Regions from separate parts of the Streptomyces sp. NPDC086023 genome, predicted to be linked through region 1. Evidence: riboswitches for the same ligand, from Rfam matches in the RefSeq annotation. Region 1 holds a riboswitch; the other holds the start of a gene.

What was found. A riboswitch is a leader RNA that binds a small molecule or an ion and turns the genes downstream of it on or off. The one in region 1 is predicted to bind S-adenosylmethionine.
Region 2: it holds a riboswitch for S-adenosylmethionine, as region 1 does, so the genes downstream of both, thrC (threonine synthase) here and ACIF6F_RS01625 (aminotransferase class V-fold PLP-dependent enzyme) in region 1, are expected to answer to the same signal.

Annotation. Positions count from the first base shown of each region.
Region 1 is NZ_JBITRX010000001.1:359,996-363,195, forward strand. Features, by position in the region: gene ACIF6F_RS01615 (cytochrome bc complex cytochrome b subunit) at 1-22, shown strand, start outside; gene trpD (anthranilate phosphoribosyltransferase) at 271-1,335, shown strand; SAM riboswitch class IV at 1,472-1,588, shown strand; gene ACIF6F_RS01625 (aminotransferase class V-fold PLP-dependent enzyme) at 1,807-3,200, shown strand, end outside.
Region 2 is NZ_JBITRX010000001.1:119,919-123,118, forward strand. Features, by position in the region: gene ACIF6F_RS00625 (glucosyl-3-phosphoglycerate synthase) at 1-826, opposite strand, end outside; SAM riboswitch class I at 978-1,127, shown strand; gene thrC (threonine synthase) at 1,121-2,422, shown strand; gene ACIF6F_RS00635 (ubiquitin-like small modifier protein 1) at 2,457-2,735, shown strand; gene ACIF6F_RS00640 (cold-shock protein) at 3,146-3,200, shown strand, end outside.

The sequences.
Region 1 (3,200 bases):
GAGCGGCCACGGCCACCACTGACCTCCGGATGATCTCCGGAGTGACGCGCCCCGCGCGTGACTCCTGAAGCAGTCGCCACGGCAAGAGCCCCGTCCAGTGCCCGGACGGGGCTCTTCGCCGTCCGGGGCCGGATGGGCCCGCGGGACGCCGGCCCGTCCATATCCGTCCATAGTCCGGGGGTCCACTCCCCGGACGCGGCTCTTCGCCGTCCGTGGGGGTCGATAGGCTGAGGGTGACCCCTTTTTCGGCTGTGGACCCAGGAGTGGACCATGAACGTTGTGACCCCGGCAGGCGGCGACAGCGTGGCGGACCGGTCCTGGCCGGGCGTCCTGGACGCCCTCCTCACCGGACAGGACCTCTCCGCGGACGACACCGCGTGGGCCATGGACCGGATCATGCGCGGCGAGGCGACCAACGCCCAGATCGCCGGCTTCGCGGTCGCGCTGCGGGCCAAGGGCGAGACCGTCGCCGAGATCAACGGCCTCGTGCGGACGATGTACGCGCACGCCAACCTCATCGAGGTGCCCGGCCGCACGGTGGACATCGTGGGCACCGGCGGCGACGGCGCCAAGACCGTCAACATCTCCACCATGTCGGCCGTCGTGGTCGCCGGTACGGGCGCCAAGGTCGTCAAGCACGGCAACCGGGCCGCGTCCTCCGCGAGCGGCGCCTCGGACGTCCTGGAGAAGCTCGGTGTCAACCTCGACCTCACCCCGCGCCGCGTCGCGGAGGTCGCCGAGGAGGCCGGCATCACCTTCTGCTTCGCCGTCAAGTTCCACCCGGCGCTGCGGCACGTGGCCGCCGCCCGCAAGGAGCTGGGCATCAGGACCACCTTCAACTTCCTCGGCCCGCTCACCAACCCCGCCCGGGTGCGCTCCCAGGCCACCGGCGTCGCCGACGCCCGGATGGCGCCCATCGTCGCCGGCGTGCTCGCCGAGCGGGGCTCGTCCGCGCTGGTGTTCCGCGGGGACGACGGTCTGGACGAGCTGACCACCACCGCCACCTCCCGGGTCTGGTGGGTGCGCGACGGCAAGGCGGTCGAGCAGTCCTTCGACCCGCGCGACGTCGGTATCCCGCTGGTGGACGTCGCGGAGCTGCGCGGCGCGGACGCCTCGTACAACGCCGACGTGGCGCGTCGTCTGCTGGCCGGCGAGACCGGCCCGGTGCGGGACGCCGTGCTGCTGAACTCTGCGGCGGCCCTGGTGGCCGTGGAGCCCGGCGGCGGCTCCCTGGAGGAGGAGATCGCGGCCGGTATCGCCCGTGCGGCCGAGTCGATCGACTCCGGCGCGGCGCGTGCCGCCCTGGAGCGCTGGGTGGCCGCCAGCAACGCGTAACGCCTGCTCGGGCCGTGGTGGGGCCTGAGTCCGAGGGGGCCGGGACGGCTGCGTCCCGGCCCCCTCGCGCGTGCGGCGGGTCCGGGATGCGGACAGCCGCTTGCGCGGAGCGGATCCTGTGGCAGGATGCTCACCAGGTCACGAGTGACAGCGTTTTGGCCCCGGCTTGCTGTCCGGCAACCCTCCGTCCGTGGCGGGGTGCCCCGGGTGATGACCAGGCCGTGGGCAGCAAGGCCCTCGGCAAGCGCGGACCCCTCGACACCAGGGGTCCTGGTCTCTCGAGGAGCTTCTTCCGTGAGCAAGCGAATGCGATAGGCGCCCAGCGCCCTTTCTTCACCCCTCCGTACGGTCCCGCGGCACTTCCGCGTCCCCGTGCGTCGAGGCAACTCCCGTACTCCACGTGCCGCTGCGGCGTACCCGCGTACGGGCCGAACGAAGCCATCCGCCCTTCCTCCACCGGGAGACACCGTCATGTCCGCGTACCCGAACGCCGCCGTTGCCACCGCCGTCACCGCCTCCGTCACCGCCTCCGCCACCTCCACCGACGCCGCCCCGACCGGGGCCGACGCCTGCTGTGACGGGCCGCTGCCCGTGCTCGGCCGCGACGTGACCGTGCCGCTGGTGACCGGCGGCGAGGTCACCTACGCGGCCCTGGACTACGCGGCCAGCGCCCCCGCGCTCCAGCGGGTGTGGGACGACGTGGCCGCGTACGCCCCGTACTACGGCAGCGTGCACCGGGGCGCCGGGTATCTGTCGCAGCTGTCGACCGACCTGTTCGAGCAGAGCCGGGCCACGGTGCACGAGTTCCTCGGCTGCCGGCCGTCCGATCAGGTCATCTTCACCCGGTCCACCACCGACTCGCTCAACCTGCTGGCGCAGGTGCTCCCGGCCGGCTGCCAGGTGTTCGTCTTCGAGACCGAGCACCACGCCTCGCTGCTGCCCTGGCGGGACGCGCGGGTGACCTGCCTCGATGCCCCGCGGACCCCGGAGCAGGCCGTGGAGACCCTGGAGCGCGCGCTGGCCGACCGTGACCCCCACGGCCCCGCCCTGGTCTGCGTGACCGGCGCCTCCAACGTCACCGGCGAGCTGTGGCCGGTCAGGGAACTGGCCGCCGCGGCCCACGCGCACGGCGCGCGGATCGTGCTGGACGCCGCCCAGCTGGCGCCCCACCACCCGGTCTCCGTCACGGAGCTGGACGTGGACTGGGTGGCCTTCTCCGGCCACAAGCTGTACGCGCCCTTCGGCTCGGGCGTGCTGGCCGGCCGCGCGGACTGGCTCCAGGAGGCGGAGCCGTACCTGGCCGGCGGGGGTGCCTCCCGGAAGGTGACCCGGCGCGTCGGCGGGGAGGGCGCCGGGGGCGTGGACGTCGAGTGGCACACCACCGCCGCCCGTCACGAGGCCGGTTCGCCGAACGTGATCGGCGTCTACTCGATCGCCTCGGCCTGCCGGGCGCTGACCGAGGCCGGCTTCGACCGGCTGGTGGCGCGGGAGCAGGAGCTGGTCCGGCGGGTCCGCGAGGGCCTGGCCGACGTGCCCGAGGTGCGGATCCTGTCGCTGTTCGGCGACGACGCGCCCCGCGTGGGCGTGATCTCCTTCGTCGTGGACGGCTGGAACAGCTCCCACTTCGCCGCCGCACTGTCGGCCGAGTACGGCATCGGCGTCCGCGACGGCCTGTTCTGCGCCCACCCGCTGGTGCGCACGCTGCTGGGCAGCGGGCCGCAGGAGCCGGGCGAGTGCGGGGCGCCTGAGGCGGCCCCGGGCGAGCGCAGCTTGAACGCGATCCGCGTCAGCTTCGGCGCCGGCACCCCCGACGAGCACGTGGAGCGCTTCGTCGGCGCCGTCCGCGAACTGGTCACCGACGGCGC
Region 2 (3,200 bases), 240 kb from region 1:
TCCGGTAGATCGCGGCCGCCATCCGCCCCAGCGCCAGCCCGTCCTGGTGCCGGTGGATCCGCACCCCGACGTCCACCTGCGCCAGCGCGTCCAGGCCCACCGTGTGCAGGGCGTCCACCAGCAGCCCCAGCTCCACCCCGTACCCGACGGGGAACGGCAGCCGCTCCAGCAGCGACCGGCGTACGGCGTACTCGCCGCCCAGCGGCTGGACGAACCCCGCCAGCCGCGGCCAGTGCAGGTTCAGCAGCGGGCGGGCCACCAGCTCCGTCACCCGGCCGCCCTGCCCGGCACCGCCGCCCGGGCCCGCGTCCGGCACCCCGCCCGCGCCGACCAGCGGCCGGTCGTACATCGCCTTGACGAACTGCACCTCGGGATCGGTCAGCAGCGGGCCGACGATCCCCGAGACGAAGGCGGCGTCGAAGTCCCGCAGGTCCGCGTCCACGAAGCAGACGATGTCCCCCGAGGTCACCAGCAGCGACCGCCACAGCACCTCGCCCTTGCCCGGCAGCGCCGGGATCCGCGGCAGGATCTCGTCCCGGTGCACCACCCGCGCGCCGGCCTTGGCGGCCACCTCGGCGGTCCGGTCGGTCGAGCCCGAGTCGACCACCACCAGCTCGTCCACCAGCGGCGTACCGGAAACCGGGTCCATCAGATCGCGCCGGACGACCTCCACGATCTCCCCGACCGTGGCCTCCTCGTCGAGCGCCGGCAGCACCACGCTGACCCGGCTGCCCCGCGCCCGTTTGGCGGCGGCCAGCTGGTCGAGCGGGCGGTCGGCAGCCGACCAGGACCGGCTGGCCAGCCAGCGCTCCACCTCTTCCAGCACCCCGGATCCCCTCGTCAGTGATCGTTCCCAGTGATCTCTATCTCGCCGTTCGGACGGAACCTTCCACCTCCCGGCCCTTCGGTTACAGTCTTGAACAACGCGGATGACCATCGCATGTCGGGGGTCGGATGCCGCGCTGACAATCGAATACCGCTCATCCAGAGGGGCAGAGGGACACGGCCCGTTGAAGCCCCGGCAACCCTCCAGCCGGTCTCGTGCGCATCGTCGCGCAGCGAGGCTCCCGGCTAGGGAAGGTGCCAATTCCGTCTCATGGCGACGTCCGCCATGGGGAAGATGAGGAGAAAGGGCCTCGCCATCATGGCTTCACAGCACGCTACCCCCACCCAGGTCGACCTCGGCCCCGCCGCCGGACTCTCCTGCCGCGAGTGCGGGACCCGCTTCGACCTCGGCCCCATCTTCGCCTGTGCCGAGTGTTTCGGGCCCCTGGAGGTGGCGTACGACCTGCCCCTCGGCGACCCGGAGACCCTCCGCAAGCAGATCGAGGCCGGCCCGAACAGCATCTGGCGCTACGCCCCGCTGCTGCCCGTCCCCGCGGACGTGGCCGGGAAGCCGAACCTGAACCCCGGCTTCACCAAGCTCGTCGACGCCGAGAACCTGGCCAGGGAGCTGGGCGTCACCGGCAAGCTCTACGTCAAGGACGACTCCGGCAACCCGACGCACTCCTTCAAGGACCGCGTCGTCGCGATCGCCGTCGAGGCCGCCCGCGCCTTCGGCTTCACCACGCTCTCCTGCTCCTCCACCGGCAACCTGGCCGGCGCCGTCGGCGCCGCCGCCGCCCGCGCCGGCTTCCGCTCCTGCGTGTTCATCCCGCACGACCTGGAGCAGGGCAAGGTCGTCATGGCCGCGGTGTACGGCGGCGACCTGGTCGGCATCGAGGGCAACTACGACGACGTCAACCGCTTCTGCTCCGAGCTCATCGGCGACCCGCTGGGCGAGGGCTGGGGCTTCGTGAACGTCAACCTCCGCCCGTACTACGGCGAGGGCTCCAAGACCCTGGCGTACGAGATCTGCGAGCAGCTCGGCTGGCAGCTGCCCGACCAGATCGTCATCCCGATCGCCTCCGGCTCGCAGCTCACGAAGATCGACAAGGGTCTCCAGGAGCTGATCAGGCTCGGTCTGGTCGAGGACAAGCCGTACAAGATCTTCGGCGCCCAGGCCGAGGGCTGCTCCCCGGTCTCCGCCGCCTTCAAGGCCGGCCACGACGTGGTCCGCCCGCAGAAGCCGAACACCATCGCCAAGTCGCTGGCCATCGGCAACCCGGCCGACGGCCCGTACGTGCTCGACATCGCCCGCCGCACCGGCGGTTACGTCGAGGACGTCAACGACGAGCAGGTCGTGGACGCCATCAAGCTGCTCGCCCGCACCGAGGGCATCTTCGCCGAGACGGCGGGCGGCGTGACCGTCGGCGTCACGAAGAAGCTGATCGAGGAGGGCCGGCTGGACCCGTCCCTCACCACGGTCGTCCTCAACACCGGTGACGGCCTCAAGACCCTGGAGGCGATCTCCGGCACCGGCCAGACCGCCACCATCCGCCCGAGCCTGGACGCGTTCCGCGCCGCCGGCCTCGCCTCCTGATCCCCCGCCGCTGCTCCCCGGAAGGCACAGCCCCATGAGCGTCAACGTCCGCATCCCCACCATCCTCCGCACCTACACGGGCGGCCAGGCCGAGGTCCCCGCCGAGGGCGCCACCCTCGCCGAGGTCATCGAGTCCCTGGAGCAGAACCACCCCGGCATCGCCGCCCGCGTGCTGGACGACCAGGGCAAGCTGCGCCGCTTCGTGAACGTGTACGTGAACGACGACGACGTGCGCTTCGAGGGCGGCCTGGAGACGGCGACCCCCGAGGGCGCCGGCATCTCCATCATTCCGGCGGTCGCGGGCGGCTGCTGAGTCCCGTTTCCGGAGCCTTTTCCGGAGACCGAATAGTTCATCGAATCGCCCCTTCCGCAAAAGCGGAGGGGGCGATTCTGGTTGATTGCGCGCGGTAGGGTTGGGGTAGCCCCCCTCGCTGTTCATGCCGCGCGCATATGAGCGAACAGCGGCATGGTCGACATCGGGTCAATGTACGTGTGCGATATGCGCTGTTGGCGCGTTTCATCCGGCCCGACTTGCCCTGCTGTAATCCGAATTTTCGTGCCTTCTCTGGATTCCGACGTGTCCTGAATTCTCGTCGGAATGACCTGTTGCAGACAGCACTGGTGCAGATACATTCAGCCGCGGTCGGCGCGTTACGGCGCAAGGTCTGACCCGGGTCCGCGAAGTGCGGCCCCGCGCAAGGGCCAGTAATAGGGGAGTTAGGCATGGCTCAGGGCACCGTCAAGTGGTTCAACGCGGAGAAGGGCTACGGCTTCATCG